Regions from separate parts of the Yersinia vastinensis genome, predicted to be linked through region 1. Evidence: predicted binding sites of a transcription regulator. Region 1 holds the regulator's gene; each other region holds the start of a gene.

Region 1 (3,218 bases):
GCCAATGCGCCATAACTCAGGCAGAGCATGGCATTCAACAGCGCCCATTTTCCCCATCTCATCAACTTGGTGCCCATGCAGTCTTAGGATTTGACTGCATTCTCGGTTAAAACCGTCGGAACAATCAACCGGTTCGGTAAGGTAAAAATAAATCGCGTACCCAAACCAATTTCACTGATAACATCCAAACGCGCGTCATGGTGGCTCAGTGCGTGTTTCACAATAGCCAACCCCAACCCACTCCCGCCAGTTTGTCTTGAGCGAGCTTTGTCCACCCGATAAAAGCGCTCAGTCAGGCGCGGAACATGCTCAGGAGCAATCCCTGGCCCATTGTCGCTGACCTGAAATTGCGCTCCTTGTGGTGTTTGCTGCCAGCACACCTCAATTTTTGTGCCTTCAGGGGTATGATTAACCGCGTTATAAACCAGATTAGAGACCGCACTGCGCAATTGATCTTCGTTACCAAAAACTTTCAGTTGCTCATTGATACGGAAAGTAATCTCATGACGCCCATTACTCAGTGCCTGAACCTCGTGCTGCAACACTTTCAACATACGCGGAATATCGACCTGCTCATTCATATCCACGTTAGGTGCGGCCTCAATTCGTGATAGCGTCAACAGTTGCTTTACCAACCCATCCATTCGCTTGGTCTGCTCTTGCATGGTTCCTAGCGCTTTTTCGCGTAATGGGCCAGACAATTCCTGGTCATGCATCATTTCCAGATACCCTTGTAACACCGTCAGTGGTGTACGCAGCTCATGACTGACATTGGCGAAGAAATTACGCCGCGCCCCTTCCAATTGACGCATTTGCGTGACATCTCGCGCCACCATAAGTAATTGCCCTTCAGAGTAGGGCATCACACGGAACTCCACGTAATGACCATTATTCAATTGCAGGGTTAGTGGGCGAGAAAACTCTTGTTGCTGTAGATACTGACTGAATTCTGGATAACGTAATAAGTTGAGAATATGTTGACCGTTATCTTCCGGCCAACGAAAACACAATAATTTCTGGGCCAGACCATTACACCAGAAAATATTACCGTCGATCGTAGTCATCACCACAGCATCAGGTAATGATTCAGCACCACTGCGAAAGCGCTTGATAAGCAATGCTAATTCGCGACGCCTCCGGCGATTACGCAGTTGCATCTGGTACAAGCCATAAAATAAAGGCTCCCAACTCCAACGCCCGGCGGGTGGCGTCATGCTGCGGTCTAACCACAGCCAGTGAGATAATTTGAGTTGGTTATAGAAATTCCAGATTAAAGCGGCGAGCACTGAAAGCAGTAATAGCCAAGGGAGATACCCAATAAAGGCACCTAACAATAATGCAGGTAAACAAAAAATAGCCAGCTCTAAAGCCAGCGTTTTCCACGATAAACGTTCTAACACAACGAATTCTCCGGCACTGAAAACTCAGTAGCGCGTTGAGAAACGATATCCAGTTCCCCGGACGGTTTGTACCATTTTGTCATGACCATCAATTTCAAGCGCCTTACGTAACCGACGAATATGCACATCAACAGTGCGATCTTCTACATAAACGTTAGTGCCCCAGACATAATTAAGCAACTGCTCACGGCTGTACACACGCTCTGGATGGGTCATAAAAAAGTGCAGCAATTTAAACTCTGTAGGCCCCATATCTAGCGCTTGCTCGTTAGCCATAACCCGATGTGAGGAGGGGTCAAGACTCAATCCTTGCATTTCAATAACTTCTTCTACTGCCATTGGCGATATCCGGCGCATGACTGCTTTAATTCGTGCCACCAGCTCTTTTGGCGAAAAAGGCTTGGTAATATAATCATCCGCCCCTACTTCCAAACCACGAACACGGTCTTCTTCTTCGCCACGAGCGGTCAGCATCATCACAGGAATATCACGTGTCAGTGCTTCACGTTTCATATGCTTGATAAACTGGATGCCCGAACCACCAGGCAACATCCAGTCTAGCAACACCAAATCAGGGAAAGGCTCCGACAAACGCGCCACTGCGCTGTCATAATCTTCGGCTTCTAACGGTTGGTAGCCATTCTGTTCCAACACAAAGCACACCATCTCACGGATTGGTGCTTCATCTTCCACCACAAGTATGCGTCTTGCCATCATCAATCCTGCCAGTAAGTTAGTGGTCACTATGTTATGCCGCGAGCCATTATGCGTCAGTTTTGTGACATTTTTATGAAAAACATCACGCTCTCGTAAGCAATAAGCATAGTGATTAATTTCATGTTAATTGCAAAATACAGCACTCAAGTTTGCGAAGCGCCTCGGAGATTTTCGCCATCACCTTTTTTTAGCCGAGACATCCGGCGAACAGCGTTTATAATCAGCGCCATTCGATGAGAGATAACCTGCCATAGCGGGAGATTTATGCGCATTATTCATACCTCTGACTGGCATTTGGGCCAGCATTTCTTCACCAAAAGCCGTGCAGCCGAACACCAGGCATTTCTGCATTGGCTTATTGAGCAGATCGAAGAAAATCAGGTGGATGCGCTGATTGTTGCCGGTGATATATTTGATACAGGTTCTCCTCCCAGCTATGCCCGTGAGCTATATAACCGTTTTGTAGTCGAACTCCAACCCACAGGGTGCCAATTAGTCGTGCTGGGGGGGAATCACGATTCAGTATCAACACTCAATGAATCTCGGGGTTTGCTTTCCTATTTAAATACCACGGTAATATCCTGCGCCAGCAACCAACTGGAGCAACAAATCATTATCTTGAAAGATCGCCAACATCAGCCTGCCGCGTTGCTATGCGCTATTCCTTTCTTGCGTCCTCGAGATTTAGTAACCAGCCAAGCTGGTGAATCTGGCGGACAAAAACAGTTAGCGTTGCAAGAAGCCATTGCTAATCATTATCACGCGCTCTATCAGCAAGCAGTTGAACTGCGAACGAAGCTCAGCCTACCGTTACCTATTATTGCTACTGGCCACTTAACCACGGTAGGCGTGACCACAAGTGATTCAGTTCGTGATATTTACATCGGGACATTGGATGCCTTCCCTGCACACGCTTTCCCACCAGCCGATTACATTGCTTTGGGCCATATTCATCGCGCCCAACAGGTCGCAAAAACCGAGCATATTCGTTACAGCGGCTCGCCAATAGCCTTGAGCTTTGACGAGTTAAGCAAAGAAAAAAGTGTCTATCTGGTGGAGTTTAAGCAGCAGGTCCTGTCATCAGTAACCCCGCTGTTTATT
Region 2 (3,218 bases), 330 kb from region 1:
CTGAACTTGATGCGCAGTTTATTTCAATAGTCTGGTCAGAAAGCGATGATGGGGCTGCATTATGGTATCAGGGACAATTGTTGGCAATTATTCCTGGCTGGAGTTTATATATTGATCACTCCGTTTGTTATTCAGCCAGTTGTATTAAAGATAACCCTCTGACTTTACCTTTGGGGTCAGCCTCAACCAATACACAATATGCTCAGGCTCAAAAAACACGCCAGTTCTGGCGTGTTTGGCAACAGGAAGAGGGGAATCCTTGGCCTGCATTACAGTCTGAATATATTCAATGCTATGAACAACATTTTGGCCCGTCGGTGAAATATTATGCCATCGATCAAGGAAAGTGGCCGCCTATGGCTATCTCTCAGCATGAAAAAGCAGGAATCTATTATTTTCTGACATTGGGGGTGAGTATTCGCCCTCAACCTTGGGTTGAAATATTATTCAATGATGATGCGGCCAAATACCGGCATCTGGAAATGGCTATAGCGATTGATAGCCAATATGTTAATGAAGAGAACGCTATCCAGATGGCGAGTGCACTCGCCGGATTTGCCCATGTTCCTTGGAGCAAAATAACGTGGCTGGGTGAAGGACATACATTGGAATCAACTGCCGCTCCTCAAGGATATGAAGGCTATATTTTATCATCAGAGCTTTATGCTGATGCTGACAATCTTATATTACCTCTTCAGCAAGGTGAACCGGTCAATATATATTGGGCTAGCCCTATTTTTGCCAATGAAAGAGAGGCTGCTCATGCTGTGCCAAACGGTGGGCATGATTTGCTGAAAAAACTGCAACAACGGGATGTTAATCATATTTTTACACCCCGTGAGCCTATTATTTAATTTGTGCGGAACATGGCTGGTTTGATTTGCAGATTTTGTTATTCAGGTCTTAACTTAATGATGATAGGGGTTATGAGTCAGTCAGGTTGAGACTGTAATGTTTGCTTGAGATGCTGCGTTTTAACACTAAAAGCAAAATGGAAAGTGGCTGTCATTAGCCGGGTAGTCAAATCAGCTATCAGTGAAAATTAATTTATGGAGGTTGTATGGGCATACTATCTTGGATTATTTTTGGTCTTATTGCCGGTATTCTGGCTAAATGGATTATGCCTGGAGAAGATGGTGGTGGTTTTATCATGACCATCATCCTTGGTGTGGTGGGTGCACTAGTCGGTGGCTATATTAGTACCTTCTTTGGTATGGGTAAGGTTGATGGATTTAACCTTGGCAGCTTCGTTGTTGCCGTCATCGGCTCACTGGTAGTCCTGTTTGTCTACCGAAAATTAAGAAGTTAGATGAGATGAATATACAGATGACAATGGTTTTAAATGCTCATTGGTCACTGATATAGGCATGAATCAAAAGAGACGTATTTGCCAAAATACGTATTCAATAAAATAGAGAAAGGTGGCAAATTTTTGTCACCTTTTTCTCATAAAACTATCATCAATATGCAATAGAAATATTCGTTAATGGCTCATGACTACAGGCAATCTGAGAGACATGATATGGGCCAGGCATTGCGTAAATTCACTGTGGCTGAATATCCAGTTACGGTGCAAGAACCACGTAAAAAGCTACTTGCTGTCAAAGGGTTAGTTAAAGCATACAAATCGCAGCACCGAGTTTTGGATGATGTTAATTTTGAACTTCATGCCGGTGAGTTTGTAGCAATAATTGGCCGTTCTGGTGCCGGGAAATCTACTTTGCTACATGTTTTGAACGGCACTATTCCCAGCAGTGCTGGTGAAATCATTAATTATCATGACAATGGTGACACACAAAATATCGCTGCATTAACGACAAAACAGATGAGAAAGTGGCGGGCTACGTGTGGCATGATCTTTCAAGATTTCTGCCTGGTTCCCCGGCTTGATGTTATTACCAATGTTTTATTGGGCCGCCTCAGTTATACCTCGACACTAAAATCATTTTTTAAAATATTTGCTGAACAGGATAGGGCCAGAGCAATTGAGTTGTTGCAATGGCTTAATATGTTACCCCACGCTTTACAGCGAGCAGAAAATCTTTCTGGTGGCCAAATGCAACGTGTTGCTATTTGTCGTGCCATGATGCAAAACCCAAAAATATTATTGGCAGATGAGCCCGTGGCATCTCTAGATCCCAAAAACACTACTCGTATAATGAATACATTACAGAAAATAAGTGAAAATGATATAGCAGTTGTCGTCAATTTACATTCTGTCGATTTAGTTAAAGATTATTGTACAAGAGTAATTGGTATTGCTCATGGAAGGATTGTTTTTGATGGGCATCCATCAATGCTGAACGATACTGTTATTCAGGATATATATAGCGACGAATCAACAGACCTTTTGCATTAATTCCCACTTATCCCCTTATCAGAATAGGTTAATCTAATGAAAAAAGTACTTTGTCTTACCTCATTAGTGGCAAGTATGATGGTATTTAATGCCACTGCAGCGGATGCACCAAAAGAAATTAATCTGGGTATTCTTGGCGGGCAAAATGCAACGCAGCAAATTGGCGATAATATGTGTGTCAAAGAATTCTTGGATAAAGAATTAAACGTAAAAACAAATCTGCATAATGCATCTGACTACTCAGGGGTTATTCAAGGTTTATTAGGCGGAAAAATTGACTTAGTCTTAAGTATGTCTCCTTCTTCCTTTGCATCTGTTTATATCAAAGATCCTAAAGCTGTAGATATTGTAGGTATTGCAATTGACGATACTGATAAATCACGCGGTTATCACTCCGTCGTGGTGGTAAAGGCAGATAGTCCATATCAGAAAATTGAAGATTTAAAAGGCAAAGCATTTGGTTTTGCTGATCCAGATTCAACGTCAGGATTCTTGATCCCTAATCAGAGTTTTAAACAGAAATTTGGTGGAACACCAGATAATAAATATAACGATTTCTTCTCTAGTGTCACATTCTCTGGTGGTCATGAGCAAGATATTCTGGGTGTTATTAATGGTCAATTTGATGGCGCAGTGACTTGGGCCTCCATGATTGGTGATTACAATACCGGCTATACCAGTGGCGCATTCACTCGCATGATTCGTATGGATCATCCTGATTTAATGAAACAAATTCGTATCATTTGGCAGTCCCCACTTATTCCTAATGGCCCAATATTGGTTCGTAGCGCATTACCATCTGAATTTAAAGCCCAATTAGTCGCTGCGGTAAAAAAACTCGATAAAGAAGATCATGGTT
Region 3 (3,218 bases), 1.4 Mb from region 1:
CAATCCACAAACAGTCATTGCCGACAGTGGTAATGATATCGCGTTAAAACCGCGTAAAGTGGAGGAATTATTACCACCGCAACCAGCAACACCGGCATCCTGGGTTCATAAGACCGGTGCGACCAATGGTTTTGGCGCCTATATTGTTTTCATCCCGCAGGAGAAGATTGGCATAGTGATGCTAGCTAACAAAAACTACCCTAATCCTGTGCGCGTACAAGCGGCCTATAATATTCTTCAGGCGCTGCGTTAAGAGTCATGCTGCATTATTGCCTCTTAGTCTGATAAATCGGACTAAGAGGCTTTATTTCAACTATCGAAGTCGTTTTATTATTGCACCTGCTTCGCCGCTAATGCCTGAGCACAGGCCCAGCCAGAGCTCCAAGCCCACTGGAAATTGTACCCTCCCAACCAACCGGTGACATCAACCACCTCGCCAATAAAGTACAGACCAGGCACTTTATGGGCCTCCATAGTCTTAGAGGATAACTCTTGGGTATCTACACCACCGATGGTGACTTCAGCCGTACGGTAGCCTTCAGTCCCATTGGGTTGCACACGCCACTGTTGAAGATTGGCGACCAGTGCTGCTTGTTGTGGCGCATTTAATTGCTTTAGCGTGACATCTGGCAGTTGCTCCAGAGTTTGCAGACATTCAACCAACCGTTTAGGGAGCAGTTGAGCTAAGGTGTTTTTCAGCGTCTGATTTGGATGCACTTGTCGCTCATTGTTCAGGAAAGCATCTAAATCAGCATCAGGAAGTAAGTTAATGCTTACATACTCGCCAGCCTGCCAATAGCTTGAAAGTTGCAAAATTGCAGGGCCAGAAAGTCCCCGATGAGTGAATAAAATACTCTCGCGGAAGCTCACACCATTTTCTGCGGTAACTACGGCGGGCACAGAAACACCGGAAAGGGTTTGCAGATGCTCCAATAGGGGTTTATGCAAAGTGAAAGGCACCAATGCCGCGCGGGTCGGCAATACTTTTAAACCAAACTGCTCGGCCAGCTTATAACCAAACGGTGAAGCGCCCAATCCAGGCATAGACAGCCCACCAGAGGCCACTACAAGTGAGTTAGTACTCACTTTCAAATCGTTAATCTGGAGCAGGAAACCACTCTCATTTTTTTCGACCGACAGAACATCACTGCGCAGTCGAATGGTCACTTGCCCCAATTCGCACTCTTTTAACAGCAACTCGACAACTTGTTGCGCCGAATCGTCGCAAAATAATTGCCCCAGCGTTTTCTCATGCCAAGCGATACCATAACGATTCATCAGATCGATGAAATCCCACTGGGTATAACGCGCCAAAGCAGATTTACAAAAATGAGGGTTTTGTGACAGGTAGGCGGCAGGTTCTACAAACATATTGGTAAAGTTGCAGCGGCCACCACCGGACATCAGAATCTTACGTCCTGCTTTCTTGCCGTTATCCACCAACAACACCCGGCACCCTGCTTGCCCCGCCTGCGCCGCACAAAATAGCCCCGCAGCACCCGCACCTATCACTACCACATCAAACTGTTCCACTCTGAGCCTCACTGAGTCAGAAAATCATTGCTGCAAAATTGCCCGCTTTTAGTCGGTTTGCGTATTATTGAGTTCATTCGACCGACAAATTTGCGGCGGAAGATTGTAAGTCGCCCATCGACAGGAAGCCATAGTAAGAAAATGTCTCATACGGTAAAACTAAGTAACCTGCTGATATAACATGCATATGTTGTATAAAAAGATGAATTCATCTGCGGTCATGTCAAAAAAAGGTCATATTTTCCTTTTCCCCACCCCCCATTGTCACTGATAATGCGCCGCGTTCATGTCCACAAACTGGCGTAACGCTTATGCTACATCTTTTCGCTGGCCTGGATTTCCATACCGGCCTAATGTTAGTTCTTGCTTTGTTGTTCGTGCTGTTTTACGAAGCCATCAATGGTTTTCATGATACAGCCAATGCGGTTGCGACCGTAATTTATACCCGTGCCATGCGTTCACAAGTGGCTGTCGTGATGGCAGGGGTGTTTAACTTCCTCGGCGTGATGCTGGGCGGTTTGAGCGTGGCGTATGCCATTGTTCACCTATTGCCTACTGATCTGCTGTTAAACGTCAGTTCGGCACATGGGTTGGCCATGGTCTTCTCTATGCTACTGGCCGCGATTATCTGGAATTTGGGCACTTGGTATTTTGGTATCCCAGCTTCCAGTTCACATACGCTGATTGGTGCAATCATCGGTATTGGTTTAACCAATGCATTAATGACCAGTACATCTGTAGTCGATGCACTGAACGTTCCTAAGATGATTCAAATCTTCCTGTCATTAATCTTATCCCCGATTGTGGGTCTGGTTATTGCAGGGCTGATGGTGTTCCTGCTACGTCGTTACTGGAACGGAACCAAGAAGCAGCAACGTATTCACCTGACACCTGCTGAACGTGAAAAGAAAGACGGTAAACGTAAACCGCCATTCTGGACTCGTACTGCTCTGATCCTATCGGCTATTGGCGTGAGTTTCTCTCACGGCGCTAACGATGGTCAGAAAGGGATTGGCTTGATCATGCTGGTATTAATCGGTGTGGCTCCAGCCGGGTTTGTCGTGAATATGAGTGCTACAGGCTATGATATTGCCCGCACCCGCGATGCAGTGACTCATCTGCAACAATATTATCAACAGCATGTTGAGGTATTACCTCATGCTGTTGCGCTCAAGCCTCTGGTGCCGACACCGGAAACATTGCCGAATACACCAGTACAGTTCCACTGTGATAGCTCACGCGCCATGATAGCCATTGAGCAAGCACAAACACTGCTGGCTAATCTGCAAAGCTATGACGACCTGACAGTTGATCAACGCAGCCATATGCGTCGCTTGCTGATGTGTGTTGCCGAAACCGCAGGTACAGTGGCTAAACTGCCAGAAACCAGTGCGCAAGACCGTCGTTTCCTCAACAATCTACGTACAGATTTGTTGGAAACCGTGGAATACGCACCGACCTGGATTATCGTTGCCGTCGCTCTGGCCCTCTCTTTGGGAACCATGGTTGGCTGGAAACGTGTTGCGGTCACTATCGGTGAGAAAATCGGTAAGAAAGGCATGACCTACGCACAAGGGGTTTCTGCTCAGATGACTGCCGCAGTGTCTATCGGTATTGCCAGTTATACCGGTATGCCAGTATCGACCACACAAGTGCTCTCTTCCGCTGTTGCCGGGACCATGCTG
Region 4 (3,218 bases), 890 kb from region 1:
TCCATCATTGGTTATATAATTAAAAAATAGACGCCTCTGATAAATATATTTTCATTCCATGAGTAATATTATTAAGCTATTGCTTTATATATTAGTGTCAAAGGCGTTGCAGCCAAGGTCCTAAGCTCTTGGCTGTATAATATATAAAAGATATTCTCTATATTTACTGATAGAATAAAGTTACACTGCGTCCTCTAAAACAAGGTGAAGTTTTCCAACATAGACTTCGCCTCCTCTTACATTAGCTGGTTCTTTCGCCGTAATAACTAGAGGGATAGCGGTGTCAATATCGGCTGCTTTCAGCTGAATATAATCAAGAGTACCTAATTCCTTCTCTGCGATGGTCACATGATGTTCAATAAATCTCTTTGAAGGCCCTATATCCCGAATTACAGGAGACCCTATATCCCGAATTACAGGAGACCCTATATTATTTTCGTTAGTATATCTGGGCTCCTTCACTAGGTTCAGCGGAGAACCGAGCTTGATATTAACGCCGGTACCACCGCTAACTGATATCAGAACACTCTCACTAAGAGAATGAACACCATCATCCCCCCTTTCTAAGTGAAGAGACTCTAAATCCCTCCCATTAGCTTGTATTATTTCGATTCTGGAAGGTATTTCTGCGAAGACGTCAATATATTTATCTAGCGGTAGCGAGTGTGTGACTGTACTTGTACTTAATATTGCTATGGTCATTACTGATAATAGTATTTTCTTCATTACTGACACTCCTTGTCTGATCGAAATCTTTATTGATGTATTTTATAACTGGCATTAACTTGTATTGGTGCTAACTTAGGTGGTTAGCACCAATAAACCAACTGTAACTGATTTTGGCTTAGTACAATTAAAAGGATATTTTATTTTTTAATTAAATGTCTTCTTCAATAACAAGCTTGGCTACGCCAGAGTATATGCCCACCGCAGAGTTTTTAGGTTGCTTGGCACTTATTACCAATGGAAGAACAGTTGCATTGCCATTACTTAAATCAAAAGAAGTACCTTTGCCTAGGAAATACTGTCGCGTCCCGTCTACTGAACCTGAATATATTTCTTCCTCACCGAGAGTTATTACATGGTCAAAGAATTTATTCTTCCCATTCTTCAATATAAATACATCAGATAGACGGACTTTGACTTTATCGGTATTAGTTGCTTTTATTTCGATATTCTCACTGTGGGTATAGGTACCGTCATTCTTAGCTGCATCATAGTTAAGCTTAATCTTATCGAGTGGGGAGCCATCTGCTTTATTCATGCTGACTATAGAGTGAACCTCGGCTTCAACTTGAATGTTTTTTTCTAGAGGTTGTGCATAAACAGTCGTGCTACCAATTAATGCAGCTATAGCCATAGTAGATAATAGAGTCTTTTTCATTGTAGATACCTAATCGTCCTTTGCATAAAGTCCCATTCAGTAATGAATAGGGGGGATTCTTCTGGGTGGTCCTTGTGGTTTATATTTGACGACGATAACGAGGGCATTAATATAATCGTATTAATATAGTGTCATCCACAAGGCGAGAAAACAGTAACATGCCTGATAGAGGTGGTTCAATAATGATACAACCAATTTAAGGAAAGAAAATTAATTTAAATTAAATGGCGGAATAAGTTCCTAATTGATGTTTAAGCTTTTATTGCTTCGTTGAATAATGCTTATTTTGTCTGTCAAACAATTTAGACGAAATACTAATTTAATTCGTTATCAGTAATGATATTAACGACTGATTTTATTTTGATTCTCTGTCATTTTTATGTCATCTGAAGGTTATATTTCTGTCATGAAATAGTGTCATGTTTGCTTTCGAACAAAAACTGATTTATTTCGCTCACCGGCAGTCATTCATCGATGTGGGCTGTATAGATTTATTCAGGGGCTAGATATGTTTAACAATATTATTCGTAAAACGTCGATTTGTATCGCACTTACCTTGGCATTCAGTGCTAATGCAATGGCTGTCACCGAAATCCCATTCTGGCATTCAATGGAGGGGGAGTTAGGTAAAGAGGTCGATTCATTAGCAGATCGTTTTAATCAGTCACATACCGATTATAAAATTGTTCCCGTCTATAAAGGTAACTACGAACAAAGTCTGGCAGCGGGTATCGCGGCTTTCCGCTCAGGGAAGGCTCCGGCCATTTTGCAGGTTTATGAAGTTGGTACGGCGACAATGATGGCCAGTAAAGCCATCAAGCCAGTCTTTCAGGTTTTTAAAGACACTAATATCAATTTTGATGAGTCCGTTTTTGTGCCAACGGTCGCGGGTTATTACACCGATGCCAAAACGGGCCACTTATTATCTCAGCCCTTTAATAGCTCCACTCCTGTGTTGTATTACAACAAAGATGCTTTCAAAAAAGCAGGATTGAACCCAGAGCAACCGCCGAAAACCTGGCAGGAACTGGCGGCGGATACCGCCAAATTACGTGCGGCGGGTTCAACTTGTGGTTATGCCAGTGGTTGGCAAGGTTGGATCCAAATTGAGAATTTCAGTGCTTGGCATGGCCAACCCATTGCTAGCCGCAATAATGGGTTTGATGGCACCGATGCTGTACTGGAATTCAATAAGCCATTGCAAGTTAAGCATATTCAGTTGTTGTCAGATATGAACAAGAAAGGTGACTTCACCTATTTTGGTCGCAAAGATGAATCAACCGCCAAGTTCTATAATGGTGATTGTGCTATTACCACCGCCTCTTCCGGTTCACTGGCCGATATCCGCCATTACGCCAAGTTCAATTATGGCGTCGGCATGATGCCTTATGACGCTGATGCTAAAAATGCCCCACAAAACGCCATTATTGGTGGTGCTAGCCTGTGGGTGATGGATGGTAAAGATAAAGACACCTACAAGGGTGTGGCAGAATTCCTGCAATATCTGGCCCAACCAGAAATTGCAGCGGAATGGCACCAAAAAACCGGTTATCTGCCAATCACGACAGCGGCTTATGAGCTAACCAAGCAGCAAGGTTTCTATGATAAGAATCCGGGTGCAGATGTCGCGACACGTCAAATGCTGAACAAGCCACCTTTGCCTTATACCAAAGGATTGCGTCTGGGCAATATGCCGCAGATTCGTACCGTGGTAGATGAAGAGTTGGAAGGGGTATGGACGGGTAAGAAAACGCCTCAGGAAGCGTTGGATGCATCAGTGAAGCGGGGCGATGTGTTGCTACGTCGTTTCGAACAAGCAAATAAATAACGTTAT

The links. Region 1 encodes PhoB, which activates phosphate uptake and scavenging genes when phosphate is short. Its sites were predicted from a motif close to CTGTCATAAAACTGNCNNAT; they were not measured.
Positions count from the first base shown of each region.
Region 2: phnC (phosphonate ABC transporter ATP-binding protein) is a predicted target of PhoB. The motif match lies at 1,444-1,463, and genes of this name have one in related genera.
Region 3: pitA (inorganic phosphate transporter PitA) is a predicted target of PhoB. The motif match lies at 1,754-1,773, and genes of this name have one in related genera.
Region 4: ugpB (sn-glycerol-3-phosphate ABC transporter substrate-binding protein UgpB) is a predicted target of PhoB. The motif match lies at 1,786-1,805, and genes of this name have one in related genera.

Region 1 covers NZ_CP173260.1:3,551,594-3,554,811, forward strand. Annotated here, with positions in the region: gene ACIOG0_RS16565 (PstS family phosphate ABC transporter substrate-binding protein) at 1-62, opposite strand, end outside; gene phoR (phosphate regulon sensor histidine kinase PhoR) at 84-1,400, opposite strand; gene phoB (phosphate response regulator transcription factor PhoB) at 1,425-2,114, opposite strand; gene sbcD (exonuclease subunit SbcD) at 2,382-3,218, shown strand, end outside.
Region 2 covers NZ_CP173260.1:3,224,416-3,227,633, reverse strand. Annotated here, with positions in the region: gene ACIOG0_RS15035 (suppressor of fused domain protein) at 1-854, shown strand, start outside; gene ACIOG0_RS15030 (GlsB/YeaQ/YmgE family stress response membrane protein) at 1,061-1,309, shown strand; gene phnC (phosphonate ABC transporter ATP-binding protein) at 1,523-2,359, shown strand; gene phnD (phosphonate ABC transporter substrate-binding protein) at 2,396-3,218, shown strand, end outside.
Region 3 covers NZ_CP173260.1:155,533-158,750, reverse strand. Annotated here, with positions in the region: gene ampC (class C beta-lactamase) at 1-253, shown strand, start outside; gene ACIOG0_RS00585 (NAD(P)/FAD-dependent oxidoreductase) at 331-1,533, opposite strand; gene pitA (inorganic phosphate transporter PitA) at 1,845-3,218, shown strand, end outside.
Region 4 covers NZ_CP173260.1:4,438,540-4,441,757, reverse strand. Annotated here, with positions in the region: gene ACIOG0_RS20550 (hypothetical protein) at 181-726, opposite strand; gene ACIOG0_RS20545 (CS1 type fimbrial major subunit) at 878-1,384, opposite strand; gene ugpB (sn-glycerol-3-phosphate ABC transporter substrate-binding protein UgpB) at 1,893-3,212, shown strand.